DNA from 3 places in the Nocardia otitidiscaviarum genome. Region 3 is predicted to be linked to each of the others. Evidence: riboswitches for the same ligand, from Rfam matches in the RefSeq annotation. Region 3 holds a riboswitch; each other region holds the start of a gene.
The links. Region 3 has a riboswitch for S-adenosylmethionine ahead of FOH10_RS29335 (aminotransferase class V-fold PLP-dependent enzyme). Riboswitches for the same ligand answer to the same signal wherever they lie in the genome.

Region 1: it holds a riboswitch for S-adenosylmethionine, as region 3 does, so the genes downstream of both, FOH10_RS26005 (bifunctional o-acetylhomoserine/o-acetylserine sulfhydrylase) here and FOH10_RS29335 (aminotransferase class V-fold PLP-dependent enzyme) in region 3, are expected to answer to the same signal.
Region 2: it holds a riboswitch for S-adenosylmethionine, as region 3 does, so the genes downstream of both, FOH10_RS33380 (rhodanese-like domain-containing protein) here and FOH10_RS29335 (aminotransferase class V-fold PLP-dependent enzyme) in region 3, are expected to answer to the same signal.

What each region holds. Positions count from the first base shown of each region.
Region 1 is NZ_CP041695.1:5,766,790-5,772,449, reverse strand. Features, by position in the region: gene metX (homoserine O-acetyltransferase MetX) at 1-829, opposite strand, end outside; gene FOH10_RS26005 (bifunctional o-acetylhomoserine/o-acetylserine sulfhydrylase) at 826-2,151, opposite strand; SAM riboswitch class IV at 2,246-2,356, opposite strand; gene FOH10_RS26000 (TetR/AcrR family transcriptional regulator) at 2,369-3,067, opposite strand; gene FOH10_RS25995 (MFS transporter) at 3,205-4,701, shown strand; gene FOH10_RS25990 (NADP-dependent isocitrate dehydrogenase) at 4,973-5,660, shown strand, end outside.
Region 2 is NZ_CP041695.1:7,414,167-7,419,826, forward strand. Features, by position in the region: gene FOH10_RS33365 (amidohydrolase family protein) at 1-504, opposite strand, end outside; gene FOH10_RS33370 (FAD-dependent oxidoreductase) at 572-1,981, opposite strand; gene FOH10_RS33375 (Rv0361 family membrane protein) at 2,271-2,759, shown strand; SAM riboswitch class IV at 2,824-2,934, shown strand; gene FOH10_RS33380 (rhodanese-like domain-containing protein) at 2,952-3,374, shown strand; gene FOH10_RS33385 (O-succinylhomoserine sulfhydrylase) at 3,484-4,698, shown strand; gene FOH10_RS33390 (type 1 glutamine amidotransferase family protein) at 4,795-5,439, shown strand; gene FOH10_RS33395 (MarR family winged helix-turn-helix transcriptional regulator) at 5,436-5,660, shown strand, end outside.
Region 3 is NZ_CP041695.1:6,529,940-6,535,599, forward strand. Features, by position in the region: gene FOH10_RS29325 (flavin reductase family protein) at 1-207, shown strand, start outside; gene FOH10_RS29330 (biliverdin-producing heme oxygenase) at 221-877, opposite strand; SAM riboswitch class IV at 1,061-1,174, shown strand; gene FOH10_RS29335 (aminotransferase class V-fold PLP-dependent enzyme) at 1,221-2,531, shown strand; gene FOH10_RS29340 (hypothetical protein) at 2,587-2,775, opposite strand; gene FOH10_RS29345 (DUF2752 domain-containing protein) at 2,828-3,277, opposite strand; gene FOH10_RS29350 (hypothetical protein) at 3,398-3,778, shown strand; gene FOH10_RS29355 (DUF6374 family protein) at 3,829-4,062, shown strand; gene FOH10_RS29360 (TetR family transcriptional regulator) at 4,079-4,726, opposite strand; gene FOH10_RS29365 (SDR family oxidoreductase) at 4,867-5,655, shown strand.

The DNA of each region.
Region 1 (5,660 bases), 760 kb from region 3:
TGTCGGCCTGGTATTCCAGGTAGCTCTGCACCGCGTAACGGCCGCCGTCCCAAGGGTTCTCGTCACCCTGGGCGTGGTTCTCGAAGCGGTGGTCGAGTTCGAATTCGGTGCGGTAGCTCAGGTGCGCGATACGGCGGGCGATGCGCATGCCGGTCATGGGCGCGCGCCCGGTGCCGTGGTAGTCGCCGCCCTGCCAGTCCGGATCGGCGGTGATGGCGGCGATCTGGGTGGTCTGGGTGCCGATCTGGTCGGCGGTGGCGCGCGGGCCGACGGCCAGCACCAGGGCGGAGCCGACGCGGTCGGGATGGCCGATCATCCATTCCAGCACCCGCATGCCGCCCATGGAGCCGCCGACCACCGCGGCCAGCCGTTCGATCCCGAGCAGGTCGAACAGCCGCACCTCGGCGGTCACCTGATCGCGGATGGAGATATCGGGAAATCGTGAGCCCCAAGGCTTTCCGTCGGGGGCCAGGGAGGCGGGTCCGGTCGAGCCCTGACAGCCGCCGAGCACATTGGTGGCGATGACACACCACTCCCGGGTGTCGATGGGCGCACCGGGTCCGACGGTGCCCTCCCACCAGCCGGGCGGCGAACCCGCCGCCCCGACCACATGGGAGTCACCGGTCAGCGCGTGCTCGACCAGCACCACGTTGTCCAGATTCGCCGAGAGTTCGCCCCAGCGTTGCGCGGCCAGCGTCACGTCGGTGACGACCGCCCCGTTCTCGAGTTCGACGTCCCCGATGGCAATACTGCCGAGCGTCCCGTCGGACGGTGGAAGCAGCGCCTCCACCGTCTCCCGGGACGTGCTCGATTCGATGTTCACGGTCAACGTGCCGCCGCCGTCAGTCCGGCCGTGAGATCGGCCAGGATGTCGTCGATACCCTCGATACCCACGGCCAACCGCACCAGCCCCGGGGTGACGCCGGAGGCCAGCTGCTCTTCCGGCGTCAGCTGTGAATGCGTGGTGGAGGCCGGATGGATGACGAGGGAACGCACATCCCCGATGTTAGCGACATGGCTGTGCAGCTCCAGCGCGTCCACGAACTTCTTGCCCGCATCGACGCCCCCGGCGAGCTCGAAGGACACGATCGCGCCCACACCCCTCGGTGCCAGCTGTTTGCCACGCTCGTACCAGGGGGAGGACGGCAGCCCGGCGTAGGACACCGACAGCACCTCCGGCCGCTGGGCCAGGAACTCCGCGACCGCCTGCGCGTTGGCCACGTGCCGCTCCACCCGCAGGCTCAGCGTCTCGATGCCCTGCGCGATGAGGAAGGCGTTGAACGGCGAGACGGCCGAGCCGAGGTCGCGCAGCAGCTGCACCCGCGCCTTGAGCGCGAAGGCGGGCGCACCCAGGTCCGCGTACACCACGCCGTGGTAGCTCGGATCGGGGGTGGTGAAGCCCGGGAACCGCGCCGCGCCGGATTCGTCGCGCCCGGTCCAGTCGAATCCGCCGCCGTCGACGATCACGCCCGCGACCGCGGAGCCATGTCCGCCAAGGTATTTGGTGGCCGAATGCACCACGATGTCGGCCCCGTGGCGCAGCGGCTGGATCAGGTACGGCGTCGCCACGGTGTTGTCCACGATGAGCGGCACCCCGGCGGCGTGGGCGATCTCGGCGACGCCCGGGATGTCCAGCAGCGCGCTGCTGGGGTTGGCCACGGTCTCGCCGTAGAACGCCTTGGTGTTGGGTCGCACCGCCGCCCGCCACTGCTCCAGGTCGTCGGGATCGTCGACGAAGCTGACCTCGATGCCCAGCTTGGGCAGCGAGTAGCGGAAGAGGTTGTAGGTGCCGCCGTAGAGGTGCGGGCTGGCGACGATGTGATCCCCGGCGGCGGCCAGATTGAGGATGGCGAAGGTTTCGGCGGCCTGTCCGGACGCCAGCAGCAGCGCCGCGACGCCGCCCTCCAGGGCGGCGATGCGCTGCTCCACCACGTCCTGGGTGGGGTTCATGATCCGGGTGTAGATATTGCCCGGCTCGGCCAGTCCGAACAGCGCGGCGGCGTGTTCGGTGTCGCGGAAGGCGTACGAGGTGGTCTGGTAGATCGGCAGCGCGCGGGCCCCGGTGGTGGCGTCGGGAGCCTGTCCGGCGTGCACCTGCTTGGTCTCGAAAGACCAGTTGGCCGGTTCGATGGGCGCGGTCGAGTCACTCATGTCCTGCTCCAAGAAAAGTCGCCGAATGGCGGGAAGTCTGACGTTATCGGAAGGCGAATGGGCTTCGACAACAACACATTTCGGTAGACCTCCTACAGTGCGCTTGCGCTCGGCCTTCGAGCGCCCGGTCCTCACCCGGAGCACCCCACCGCAGCTGGAGGGTTGCCGATCAGCAAGCCGGGGCTTGACGCTGATGCTCTTGACCTGATGCGAGATTCTAGCGGGCGGAGGGGTCGGAGTCCGAAGTGGGGCTGGACACACAGACGTTTCCGCAGATACGCAGGAATTCGCGATAGGCCGCGACCACGGCGTCGGCCATGCCCCGGGCGGAGGTGGCGCAGTTGCCGTCGACGGCCTCGACCTCGGTGCCGACCCGCATGATGGTGTGCCAGGTACCCAGCAGCAAACGCACCGGCAGGCTGTCCGCGGGCTGGCCGATGCGCTCGGCGATCACCTCGCCCATCTGCTGGGTCTTGTGCTCGCCCGCGTCGAGACTGCGGGCGCGCACCGCGGCGCTGCCGCGGATGATGTTCTGCATCTGCTGGAACCAGCGGAACGGCACCGGTTCATCGGCCTCGATGATGCGGTCGGTCAGGGCCAGGAAGCCGTCCAGCATCGCCTGCAGCTCGTTGTCGTGCGGCGGCTGCGCCCGCAGATACTCGGCCATGGCCTGCCCCCATACCTCGATGGGGGCGATGACGATCTCTTCCTTGCTCTCGAAGTACCGGTTCACGGTGCGTGGTGAGACGTCGGCCGCGTCGGCGATCTGTTCGACGGTGGTGGCGTCGAAACCCTGGGCGTCGCACAGCTCGAGTGCCACATCGATGATGCGCTCGCGGGTCTGCTGCTTCTTGCGTTCGCGCAGTCCCGGTCGACGGCGTTCCAGGAGATCGGCAGGCGTTGACGACTCGGACATTGCCTCAGTCTATCGCTATCGGGCCGAATTGTGTCATTAACAGCCATCTGTCTGATTGCGACATTTTTCGCTTGACGTCATTTGTCGGTGGGTGCCAGTATGGTCCGGGTTGTTCGTAATGCCCTGAGGAGAACGACGTGACCACTGCGACCGCGACTCGCGAACCCGACGAAATATCCAGACAGACAAGCGCTTCCAAGCGCTGGCTGGCCCTGGGCGTACTCGCCCTGGCGCAGCTCATGGTGGTGCTGGACGCCACCATCGTCACGATCTCGCTGCCCTTCGCGCAGCAGGATCTGCACATCAGCGAGGCCGACAAGCAGTGGATGCTGACGGCCTACACCCTCATCTTCGGCGGCCTGCTGCTGCTCGGCGGCCGCCTCGCCGACTACCTCGGCCGCCGCCGCATCTTCCTGATCGGCCTGGTCGGCTTCGCCGCCGCCTCCGCGCTGGCCGGGCTCGCACAGAACGCCGGACAGCTGTTCGCCGGGCGCGGCCTGCAGGGTGCGTTCGCGGCATTGCTGGCACCCGCGGCGCTGTCACTGGTGTCGATCACCTTCACCGAGGTCACCGAGCGAGCCAAGGCGTTCGGTGTCTTCGCGGGCGTCTCGGCGGGCGGCGCGGCCATCGGGCTGATCGCGGGCGGCGCGCTCACCGAGTACGCCGACTGGCGCTGGTGCCTGCTGGTCAACACCCCCGTCGCACTGCTGGCACTGGTCGGGGCGTACGCCTTCGTCGTCAGGGACGAGCCCGCGCCGCGCACCGGCGGCTACGACCTGCCGGGCGCGATCACCGGCACCCTCGGGCTCATCGCCATCGTCTACGGCTTCACCCGCGCGGCCGAGAACGGCTGGGGCGCGGCATCCACCCTCGGGCTGCTGGCCGCGGGCGCGGCCCTGCTGGTGGCCTTCGTGGTCATCGAACACCGGTCCGCGAATCCGCTGCTGCCGTTGCGCATCCCCGGGGAGATCAACCGGGGCGGCTCGTTCCTGGTGGCGCTGCTCATCCCGATCGCCATGTTCGCCATGTTCCTGAACCTCAGCTACTACCTGCAGATCACCCTCGGGTACTCGGCGCTGAAGGCCGGTGTCGCCTTCCTGCCGTTCCCCATCGGCATCGTGGTGTCGGCGGGTATCGCCAGCGCGGTACTGCCGAAGCTGGGTCCGCGCCCGGTGCTGCTGGCCGGGACCGCGCTGGGCATGCTGGGGCTGCTCTATCTGGCCCAGCTCGATTTCGGTGACGGCTACGCGGCGTCGGTGCTGCCCGCCATGACGCTCATCGCACTCGGTATGGGTGGCGTCTTCGTGGCCATGCAGACCACCGCGCTGCATCAGGTGGACGAGGCCGATTCCGGGGTGGCCAGCGCGCTGCTCAATGCCGCGCAGCAGGTCGGCGGTTCCATCGGCACGGCCCTGCTGACCACCATCTCGGTGCAGGTCGCGCAGCGGTACGTGGCCGACAATCCGACCATCGACAATGTCATGGCCCGGGCCGCCATCCACAGCTACGACGTGGCGTTCTACATCGGTGCGGGCTTCTTCCTCATCGCCCTGCCGATCATCGCGCTGATGATCCGCGACAAGCCGGAGAACCTGCTCGAGGGCGCGGAGAAGCCGGTTCACGTGGGCGTCTGATCCTCGTATCCTCGACTCATAGGCCGCGTGCTTCCTACTTGCGAGTAGCCCTCCGCTGTTCCCGCACAGCGGGGGGCAACCGCGCGGTGAGGTTCATAGCAGCAGTACGCTTGTCTTGCTTGACGCCACAGCGTACGTGGACCTGGCACCACAGGCCCCGTGCCGCGCGCCATGCGTATACGTTGTCTGTTGAACAGCTGGGGTCCGCTACAAGCGGTGCTCACCGGCCGTGCAATGGGAGCACCACCTTCCTAGGAGGACACGAAGATCCATGTCCAAGATCAAGGTTGAAGGCACCGTCGTCGAGCTCGACGGCGATGAGATGACCCGGATTATCTGGCAGTTCATCAAAGACAAGCTGATCAATCCGTATCTCGATGTGAACCTCGAGTACTACGACCTCGGCATCGAGTACCGCGACAAGACCGACGATCAGGTCACGATCGACGCGGCCAACGCCATCAAGAAGCACGGCGTCGGCGTCAAGTGCGCGACGATCACCCCCGATGAGGCCCGCGTCAAGGAATTCGGTCTGAAGAAGATGTGGCGGTCGCCCAACGGCACCATCCGCAACATCCTCGGCGGCACCATCTTCCGCGCGCCGATCATCATCTCCAACGTCCCGCGCCTGGTTCCGGGCTGGACCAAGCCGATCATCATCGGCCGCCACGCCTTCGGTGACCAGTACCGCGCCACCGACTTCAAGGTGCACCAGGCGGGCACCGTCACCCTCACCTTCACCCCGGAGGACGGCTCCGAGCCGATCGTCCACGAGGTCGTGAAGATGCCCGAGGACGGCGGCGTCATCATGGGCATGTACAACTTCCAGGAGTCCATCCGGGACTTCGCGCGGGCCTCGCTGAACTACGGCCTGCAGCAGAACTACCCGGTGTACATGTCGACCAAGAACACCATCCTCAAGGCGTACGACGGCATGTTCAAGGACACCTTCCAGGAGG
Region 2 (5,660 bases), 880 kb from region 3:
CCCGCGGTCCACCAGATTCAGCAGGTAGGGCAGGCAGTCGTCGGACATGCCCATATGGTCGATGGACAGCTGCGGCAGCTTGCTGATCACCGGTTCCAGCGATCCCAGCATGGACCCGTCGATGTACAGCTCCACATGCCAACCGACCAGTTCGTACGCGCGCAGCGCCAGCATGGTCAGCCCGACGATATCCCCGCCCGCACGCTTGAGATTGAACCGCAGCGCCCGCACCCCGGCCCGGTCGAGCGAGATGATCTCCTCGTCGGTGGCGTCCACGTGCAGGTTGATGACGCCGACCCAGCCCTCGCCCAGCTCGGCCAGCGCCGCCCGTAGGAACGTCTCATCGGTGCCCTGGAAGGACCCGCTGACCACGGCACCACCGTCGATGTCGAAGCGGGACATCCGCCGCTTGTAATCGGCGATGGTGTACGGGTCGGGCAGGTAGCCCTCGTTCTCGATCAGCGGGAACCGCGGATCGATGATGTGGACATGGGCATCGAACACGTGATCAGCATGCCTCACATTGGTGACAAGTGCGGAAAACCTTGTCCGCCTGGTGGATCAGCCCAGGTCAGTTGGCGACTTTGTCCGGCTCGCTGGCGCGCAGCATGTCTTCGCGTTCGACGACCTTGACGCGTTCGCGGCCTTCGGGTTCGCCGAGTGCGCGTTCGTGGGCGTCGAGGCGGTACCAGCCGGCCCAGGTGGTGAAGGGGATGCCCTTGGCTTCGAGGAACGCGGTCACGGCCTCGGGGTCGGGGTTGGCGGCGGGGGTGAAGTCTTTGGCGTCGTCGAGCAGGCAGGCGATGGTTTCGTTGGCGTCGCCCTTGGTGTGGCCGATGAGCCCGACCGGGCCGCGTTTGATCCACCCGGTCACATAGGTTTGGGGCAGGTAGCGGGCCGGGCCGTCGGCGTCCTCGTCGACGAGCACGCGTCCGGCCTCGTTGGGCACGGTCCCGGCCTGGTCGTCGAAGGGCAGCGCGGGAATGTTCTGCGACAGATACCCCACCGCCCGGTACACGGCCTGGATGTCCCAGTCCTTGTATTCGCCGGTGCCCTTGCAGTTGCCGGTGCCGTCGAGCTGGGTGCGTTCGGTGCGCAGCCCGACGACCGTGCCGTCGGAGCCGAGGATCTCGGCGGGGGACTCGAAGAAGTGCAGGAACAGTTTGTGCGGGCGGTCACCGACATCGCGGATGGCCCACTGCTCGAGGGTGTTGCAGATCATGTCGACCTGCTTGGAATGCCGGCGCGCGGCCTCGGAGCCCTCGTCGTAGTCGATGTCGGAGGGGTCGACGATGACCTCGATGGTCGGGGAATGGTCGAGCTCGCGCAGCTCGAGGGGGGTGAACTTGGCCTGGGCGGGTCCGCGGCGACCGAACACGTGCACCTCGAGGGCCTGGTTGGCCTTGAGCCCTTCGTAGACGTTCGGCGGGATCTCGGTGGGCAGCAGTTCGTCGCCGGTCTTGGCCAGTACCCGGGCCACGTCCAGGGCGACGTTGCCGACGCCGAGCACGGCGACCTTCTGGGCGTGCAGGGGCCAGGTGCGGGGGACGTCGGGGTGGCCGTCGTACCAGGACACGAAGTCCGCGGCGCCGTAGGAGCCGTCGAGGTCGATGCCGGGGATGTCGAGGGCGCGGTCGGCGTTGGCGCCGGTGGAGAAGATGACCGCGTCGTAGAAGCCGCGCAGGTCGGCGAGGGTGATGTCGACGCCGTAGTCGATATTGCCCAGCAGTCGGACCTGGGGTTTGTCGAGGACCTTGTGCAGGGCGGTGATGATGCCCTTGATCCGCGGGTGGTCGGGCGCGACGCCGTAGCGGATCAGGCCGAAGGGGGCGGGCATGCGCTCGTAGAGATCGATGCTCACCCCGTCGAACCCGGCGGGGGCATCGGATTTCATCAGCGCGTCGGCCGCATAGATACCAGCCGGGCCGGCACCAACGATCGCGATGCGGAGCGGGCGGGTCGCTGCACTCTGTTCGGTCATCTCTTACGCGCACCCTTACGAGTCGAAATACAATCTTGCGGTCAGTCTTAGCCGTCGTTCTTAGCTTAGGCTAAGTTGACGCCCGAGCTCGGGTCATCCCGAGGCCTCCGACGCTGCAGCGTTGCTGCGCCGTCCTGCTATTCCCCCGCGCGGGCGGAGAATTCAGACGATTCTATCGGTGGGGTAGACCACGGCCCGCCGGGGTTCGGTGAACTGGGCGGATGCCCACTGCATCGGGTACCCGGTGTCGAGCCGCGTACACCCCCGGCGACCAGGCATGATCTAGCTCATGAGTGAGCGAAGCGAGCGGCCGGAAAACTCGGCTGAGCGATCGGAACACACAGCCGGTGAGGATGAACAGTCGATCCCGATCGACCAGACCGGGACCAGGTCGATGCTGCCGTTCCTGGCCGCCGCGGGCATCATCGCGCTGGTCGTGCTGGGAATCGTGATCGCGGGGCTGGTATCCCCGGCTGAGAAGAATGTCACAGATTCCGATCGACTGGCCGTGGCCGCCCGCAACCTCGTCGGCGCGCTGGCCGCGGACGACCCGCTGGGCGATCGCATCGTCTGCGCGGGCTTCGACAACGACCGCTCGCCGGTGCGGATCGAATCCGAGGACGCCGCACCGGCTCTGGAATTCGTGCGCCTCACCGACGCCCGGGTGGACGGCGACCGCGCCACCGCCACCGTCACCGTGCGACTCGACGGCACCGAGAACACCTCGACCTGGAACTTCACCCGCGGCGGCAACGGCTGGGTGGTCTGCGACCGCTGATCGTCCCACTACTCGGACACATGCGTTTGACAGTCGGGCGGTGGTCCGGGCAATCTCAGATCCAGGTCATGAGTACCAGCGCCAAGCCCCGGCTGGCTGGTCGGCAACCCTCCTCCGCGGTGGGGTGCTCCGGGTGACGACCTGGCCACGCACCTCGGTGCGGCAAGTGCGGATTCACAGGAGGTTCAAGCAGTGAGCTATGCGGGTGACATCACGCCACGGCAGGCGTGGGAGCTGTTGCGCGACAATCCGGACGCGGTGCTGGTGGATGTGCGCACCGAGGCCGAATGGCGGTTCGTCGGCGTACCCGATACCGGCGGCATCGGCCGGCCCACCGTCCTCATCGAATGGGTGGACGTCACCGGCTCGCCCAATACCCGGTTCACCGATCAGCTCAAGCAGGCGCTGGCCGAGCGGGACCCCGAGGGCGACGCGCCCGTGATCTTCATCTGCCGGTCCGGGCAGCGCTCCATCGGCGCGGCCACCGCGGCCACCGCCGTCGGCTTCACGCCCGCGTTCAACGTGGTCGAGGGTTTCGAGGGCGCGCTGGACGCGCAGGGACACCGCGGCGGCTCCGGCTGGCGCGCCGAGGGACTTCCGTGGCGGCAATCATGACGCGACCGGTTCCGGCCACCGCGGGCGCGCCGCGGGTTCCGTCGGTCGTGACCGCCACCGCCGTCGCGTATGTGGCGCGTCGGTCGAACCCTGTCGATGGGAGGCAGCTGTGATCACCGGAGGCGCTTTCGACAAGCCCCTGCCCGAGGGCATCGGCCCCGCGACCATCGGCGTCCGAGGCGGCTTGCGCCGCAGCGGTTTCGAGGAGACCTCCGAGGCGCTGTACCTCAGCTCCGGATTCGTCTACGAGAGCGCCGAGGCGGCCGAGGCGTCGTTCACCGGCGATATCGAGCACTACGTGTACTCGCGCTACGGCAATCCGACCGTCGCCATGTTCGAGGAGCGGCTGCGCCTGATCGACGGCGGCGAAGCGTGTTTCGCCACCGCGTCCGGGATGTCGGCGGTGTTCACGGCGCTGGGCGCGCTGCTCGGCGCGGGTGACCGGCTGGTGGCCGCGCGCAGCCTGTTCGGCTCCTGTTTCGTGGTGGCCAACGAGATTCTGCCGCGCTGGGGCGTGGAGACCGTCTTCGTCGACGGTGAGGACCTCGACCAGTGGGAGCGGGCGCTGTCGGTGCCCACCCAGGCCGTGTTCTTCGAAACGCCGTCCAACCCGATGCAGTCGCTGGTGGATGTGCGCCGGGTGGTCGAGCTGTCGCATGCCGCGGGCGCGAAGGTGGTGCTGGACAATGTCTTCGCCACTCCGCTGCTGCAACGCGGATTCGAGCTCGGCGCGGACGTGCTGGTCTATTCCGGCACCAAGCACATCGACGGCCAGGGTCGTGTCCTCGGCGGCGCGATTCTCGGGTCCAAGGACTACATCGACGGTCCGGTGAAGAATCTGATGCGCCATACCGGCCCGGCGCTGAGCCCGTTCAATGCCTGGACGCTGCTCAAAGGTCTGGAGACCATGCCGCTGCGGGTGCGCCAGGCCAATTCCTCGGCGCAGCGCATCGCGGAGTTCCTCGAGGGCAAGGATTCGGTGGCCTGGGTGAAGTACCCCTTCCTGGCCTCGCATCCGCAGTACGAGCTGGCCAAGAGCCAGATGTCGGGCGGCGGCACCGTGGTCACCTTCGAGCTGAAGGCGGGCGCCGACGAGGCCAAGAAGCGCGCGTTCGAGGTACTCAACCGGCTGCGCATCATCGACATCTCGAACAACCTCGGCGATGCCAAGACCCTGATCACCCATCCGGCCACCACCACGCACCGGGCCATGGGGCCGGAAGGCCGTGCGGCCGTGGGCATCACCGACGGCGTGGTCCGCATCTCGGTGGGCCTCGAGGATGTGGAGGATCTGCTCGGCGATCTGGATCACGCACTGAGCTGACCGCTCGGCACGCGCGACGCCCCGGCTCTCGATGGGCCGGGGTTTTCGTATTCGAACCTATTGACAGCATCCTGTCAAAGATGACAGGATGCTGTCATGATGAAAACAGTGCACATGGCCGTTTACGACACCTTCGCGGATTGGGAGGTCGGCCACGCCACCGCGCATATCAACCGCGCCATGTGGCACCGGGAGCCCGGCACCTGGCAGGTGCGCACGGTGGGGATCGGCCGCGACGCGGTCACCTCGGCGGGTGGTATGCGGGTGGTGCCGGATGTGACGCTGGCCGAGCTGTCCCCGGCCGACAGCGCCATGCTCATCCTGCCGGGCGCGGACACCTGGGAAACGGGTGCGCTGACACCCTTCGCGGACAAGGCTCGTGAGTTCGTGGCGGCGGGTGTGCCGGTGGCGGGAATCTGCGGGGCCACTTTCGGTTTGGCGGCGGCCGGGCTGCTCGACGAGCGGGCGCACACCAGCAATGCGGCGGAATACCTTGCCTACAGCGGCTATTCGGGTGCCGACCGTTTCGTGTACGAGCCCGCCGTCACCGACGGGGATCTGATCACGGCCACCGGCACCCGGCCGGTCGAGTTCGCGCGGGCGATCCTCGCCCGGCTCGACATCTACGAGCCGCACATCCTCGACGCGTGGTACCGGCTCTACGGCGACAACGATCCGGCCGGATTCTTCGCCCTCGCCGAGTACGAGCAGCAGCGATCCGCCGAGGCGACGGCGTCGTGACGCGACGCCGCTCCACCGGGCGGGCGGACGGCGAGATCCGGCGCGAACAGGAACTGTTCAGTACGGCGGCGATCTCCTCGTTCAAGCTCAACGGCCAATTCCTCGCCATCGCCGAGGAATTGGCCCGCCCGGCGGGTCTCACCGCGGCCTGGTGGCAGGTGCTGGGCGCGGTACTGCGGGAGCCGCTGCCCGTGGCCGGGATCGCACGCGCGATGGGCATC
Region 3 (5,660 bases):
TGGACCACCCTCGACACCGGCGAACCGGTCCTGCACGGCACCCCCATCTGGGTCCGCGCCGCCATCCACCGCCTCATCCCCATCGGCGACCACACCCTGGTCGTCGGCCTGGTCACCCGCGTCCACGACGACGCCGAGGAAGAACCCAGCGCCGCCCCCCTGCTCTACTACAACGGCGGCTACCACCGCCCCGAACCCCTGCGCTGACTCAGGCCGCCGGTCAGTCGCGGGCGAATTCCTCGGCCAGTTCCCCGAACATGTCGGTGTTCATGGCGAAGGCGCGGCGGGCTTCGTCGAGTACGCGCTCGGTGTCGTCGCCGCCGATGGGCAGGGCGTCGAGGAGTTCGCGGTATTCGCGTTTGAAGGCGGCCGGGTTGCCGATCCGGTCGAAGACGTAGAAGCGCACGCCGTCGCCCTTCTTGGGCAGGTCCCACAGCTTTTCGGCGGTGCCGCGAATGACCTGGCCGCCAGAGAGGTCGCCCAGGTAGCGGGTGTAGTGGTGAACGACGTATCCGGCCGACCAGTCCCGGGCGCATTCGGCGATGCGGTCGGCGTAGGTGCGGGTCGAGGGCAGGGGGCGCAGGTCGGCTCGCCAGTCCGGGCCGCCGAGATGGGCGAGGTCGGTTTCCAGGGCGGCGAGGCGGGCGAGTTCCGGGCGAACGAACGGTCCGGCGACGGGGTCGGCGGCGAGGTCGGCGGAATGCCGTTCCAGGGCGTCGTAGACGAACCACAGCTGGGCGGTGTAGCGGTAGAACGCCCGCACGCCGAGGGTGCCGGTGAGCATGTCGCGCATGAACGAGGAGTGTTCGGCCTCGGTGTGCTGCCGCTCGGTCGCGGTGCGGATCAGGGTCGAGAACGGCGTCGCGGTGTCCAGCATGGTCGTGCTCCCTCGGTGTCGATCCCGGGCCGCCCATACTTTGGCTACCCTAACTTCACAGTCGAGATTACCGGCCCCGGCGAACCCCCGGTTCCTACTTTGCGGCCCACCCGATCCAACTTTCGGATGATTCTCGGCGCGGGGTTGACAAGTTCCGCGCCCGTCTGCCAACCTCTGCAATCAGGTCATGAGTACCAGCGCTAAGCCCCGGCTAGCTGGTCGGCAACCCTCCTCCGCGGTGGGGTGCTCCGGGTGACGACCGGGCCGTGATTCATACGAACACGGCAAGCGCGGACTCCGATCACCTCACGATCACGAGTCCCTGAGCCGACGGGATTTCGTCATGACTGCTTTCGCCGACCAGAGCTGCGCCGCCCTCGCCACCGTCTCCGGATGCGATCTGCGGGTGCCGCTCGTACAGGGCGGCACCGCCGCCTACGCCAACTTCGACTACGCCGCCAGCGCCCCCGCGCTCGAGCAGGTCACCGAGCGGGTGCGGGACCTGCTGCCCTACTACGCCAGCGTGCACCGCGGCGCGGGCTACGCCTCCCGCATCTCCACCGACTGCTACGAATCCGCGCGAAAGACGGTGGCGCGGTTCGTGAATGCCGCCGACGACCAGTGCGTGGTCTTCACCCGCAACACCACCGACTCGCTGAATCTGCTGGCCGCCTGCGTACCCGGCGACACCGTGGTGCTGGATATCGAACATCACGCCAACTTCCTGCCGTGGACCCGGCACGGGCGGCGCGTGGTCCGGGCCGCCGACACCATCGAGGAGACCATTCAGCGCGTCGTCGCCGAGCTGTGCACCAAACCCGCTGCGTTGCTTGCCATTACGGGTGCATCCAATGTGACCGGGGAGCTGCTGCCGATCGAACGACTGACCTGGATCGCGCACCAGTGCGGCACCCGCATCCTGGTGGACGCTGCCCAGCTGGCCCCGCACCGGCGGATCGACCTGTGCGCCAGCGATATCGACTACGTGGCATTCTCCGGCCACAAGCTCTACGCCCCCTTCGGCGCGGGAGTGCTTGTCGGCCGCCGGGATTGGCTGGATGCCGCCGACCCGTATCTGGCGGGCGGCGGCGCGGTGCGGGAGGTCACCGCCGACGACACCGAGTGGGCGTGCGCACCGCAGCGGCACGAGGCCGGTTCCCCCAACGTCCTCGGCGTGGCCGCCCTGGCCGCCGCCTGCGACGCACTGGCCGCGCTCGACGAGACCACGGTCACCGAACACGAGCTCTACCTCGCACACCGCCTGCGCTACGGACTGAAAACCGTTCCGGGCGTGCGGTTCCTGCGCATCTGGCGGGACAGCACCGACGCCGTCGGCATCGTCGCCTTCACCCTGGACGGCTTCGAACCCGGACGGGTGGCCGCCTACCTCTCCGCCGAACACGGCATCGGGGTGCGCGACGGCCGCTTCTGCGCGCACCCGCTCCTGGCCAAGCTCGGGGTGGACGGCGCGCTGCGCGCCAGCATCGGCCTCGGCACCACGTCCGCCGATGTGGACCGGCTCGTCGACGCCGTCGCCGCCCTGGTCGAGCGGGGGCCGGGCTGGGAGTACGCGTGCACCGACGGGCACTGGAACCCGGTGCCGGAGACGCGACCGTTCGACGGTGACACGGCCGGGGCAGCGCCCTGCGTCTGAGCATCCGGACACGACTCCGTCCCCCGAGCCGGGCTCGGGGGACGGAGTTTCGGGTTCACGGCACGTAGTACCGGGCGGCGAGTTCCTCGACCACGGGGTCGTCCTCGGCCACCGCGTCCAGCAGTTCCAGATCCGTGAGAACCGACACCTGCCGGGTATCGTCCTGGTCCGGATCGGGCGCACCGTCCTCGTTCAGCTGCCGCAGCAGCTTCTCGCGCACTCGTTTCTTCAGCGAATCACCCATACCGACAGCATGCCCCGATCGGCGACGTCCACCCGTTCGGCCACGCCGCCGGTCACACCGGAACCAGCCAACTCCCCCACGGCGTATTGCGGAACACGGTGTAGGCCACCAGGAACGCCAGCGTCACCCAGAGCAGGGGGCGCGGCAGCCCCCGCGGCAGCAGTTGCGCCGGTTGCCCGCGCCAACTGCGCACCATCCAATATCCCCACCACGCAACGAATCCCAGCAGCAGCGGGAACAGCAGCAGATTGCTCTGCACCGCGTCCAGCACCCGCCCGTCGGTGAGATTGTGCAGTCCGCGCAGGCCACCGCAGCCGGGGCACCAGAAACCGGTCAGCTCGTAGAAGGGGCAGATCCCCCACGACCCCTCCTGATGCGGGTCCCGGAAGTGCACGGCGGCGGCGATTCCCGCGACCGCGCCACCGGCGAGCAGCGGCAGCCCCATGGCCCGCCACCGGGAGCGGGGCGGTGTTTCGGGCGTATGCGCGAGGGTGGCGTCCACGCGATCAACGGTAGTGGCGTGGCACCGGGTGCGCCAGGCACGCCCACCCGAACAGAGTCGGTGTCGACACGCCCGTGTCACCTACCGGCCACCCATCACCGCAGGTGACACGCTATCGCCGTGACCGATTCGCTGATGATGGCCGCCATCGACGCCGTCTCCGACCTGGTGAACTCCCGTGCCGCCGACACCGCAGGCGAACCACTCCCCCCGGCGACCTGGCTGTGGGATTGTTGCGCCCGCTTCACGGCCGCGCACCAGCCGGAATTCCGGGGAACCATCCACCCCGACCTGTCCGCCGCCGAGGCGAACGCGCACCTGTCCCGGTGGGCCCGAGCCCTCGACATGGTCGACACCACCACCCCCGACGAAGCCGCCGAAGGTCGCCGCTCCTACTCCGCCACCCTCGGCGCGGCCACCATCCGCCTCACCGCCGCCATCGACACCCTGGCCTCCGCCACCGAAACCCAGCCCCTCCCGATCCTCACGAACATGTCGTAGCCCTCCCCTACTATCGAAAGTTTGTTCGACTCGAGGTAATCTCCCCATCCATGCCGGAACTGTCCCGCCTCGATTGGGCTCGCATGAACCTCGACCAGGTCCGCAGACAACTCCTCGACGCGGCGGCCTTCGGCAAATACATCACCCCCGAACAACTCGAACACGCCGCCGGCAAAATCGCCGAAGGCATGCGCATCTACCTGGAGGAATCCCACCCCACCCCCGCCGACCCCCCACCGGACCGCTCCACCTTCCACGGACGCATGGACGAGTGGCCCGGCTGATGGCCGACGTCGACCGTCAGCGGTAGCCGCGCACCCGGACACCGGCTGGATCGGCGACCGGCGCGGTAAGCGCCCCGGCGAGCATGTCGATGATCTCTCCCCAGGCGTCCACATCCCCGGAGCGCACCTTTCCAGCCTCGACCGCGTGCTCGAAGTCGGCGAGCAGCGCGAAGAGCATCGTGGTCACCGCGCGCAGCCTGCGCACCCGTAGCCGCGGCGGCAGGTCGACGAGCTCACGGTCCAGACCCTGCATGATGACCCGCACCGACGTCCGCGCGGCGCTGTCGAGATTGGCCGCGTCCGTCACCGCCGGATGGGTGTGAATCTGGGTCAGGAACCGGGCGTAGTGGTGGACGCCGTGCCGCTCACCGAGTTCGAACATGGGGACCACCAGCGCTTCGAGCAACCCGTGCACACCGGGCGGCGTGCCCGAACCCGCCTGCTCGGCAAGTAGTTCCAGCCGCCGCGCCTCCAGCGTGGCCAGCCGCATCTCGACCACGGCCGCGATGAGTCCGTCACGGGACCCGAAGTGGTACTGGACCGCCGAATTGTTCCGCTGACCCGCGGCCGCCGCGATATCCCGCAGCGGCACCTCCTGCCCACGCTCCGCGATCAGCCGCTCCGCCGCGAGAATGATCCGTTTCCGCGCATCCGCCGCCGCCATGCTCCACCCTCCGCACTCGCCTTCCAGCACAGTAGCGCCCCACCAGGGGATAAAGAAATTCTTCTTGACAGTTAAGTACAAGTTCTTAATGCTGCTGGTGACTACAGTCACAACGGTCAGCTCGGAGAGGGACTTTCTCGATGATCCTGGACACCTTCCGCCTGGACGGCCGCGTCGCCGTCGTCACCGGTGCGGGCCGCGGCATCGGCGCGGCCACCGCCCTCGCGCTCGCCGAAGCGGGCGCGGACGTCGCCATCGCCGCCCGTACCAAAGAACAGCTCGACGCGGTCGCCGAACAGATCCGCGCCCTCGGCCGCCGCGCCGTCACCGTCCCCTGCGACCTGTCCGATCTGGACGCGGTGCGAACCTTCGCCGACACCGCCGCCGCGGAACTCGGCCACCTCGACATCGTGGTCAACAATGTCGGCGGCACCATGCCCAACACCTTCATGACCACCGACACCGACTTTCTCGAAGAGGCATTCCGTTTCAACGTCTCCACCGCGCATGCCCTGACCCGGGCCGCGGTCCCGCACCTGCTGCGCGCGGGCGGCGGATCCGTGGTGAACATCAGCTCGATGATGGGGCGCACCGCCGGTCGCGGCTTCCTCGCCTACGGCACCGCCAAGGCCGCACTCGCACACTGGACCCGGCTGGCCGCGACCGATCTGTCCCCGAAGATCCGAGTCAACGCCATCGCGGTCGGGTCGGTTCTCACCTCCGCGCTGGATGTCGTCGCACGGCAACCGGAGATCAAATCGGCCATGGAGTCGGTCACTCCGCTCGGACGGCTCGGCGAGCCCTGGGAGATCGCCGCCGCCATCGTCTATCTCAGCTCCCGCGCCGGCGGCTACATCACCGGCAAGGTGCTCGAGGTGGACGGCGGCATCGAACGGCCCAACCTCGAACTCGGCCTGCCCGACCTGTGATCACC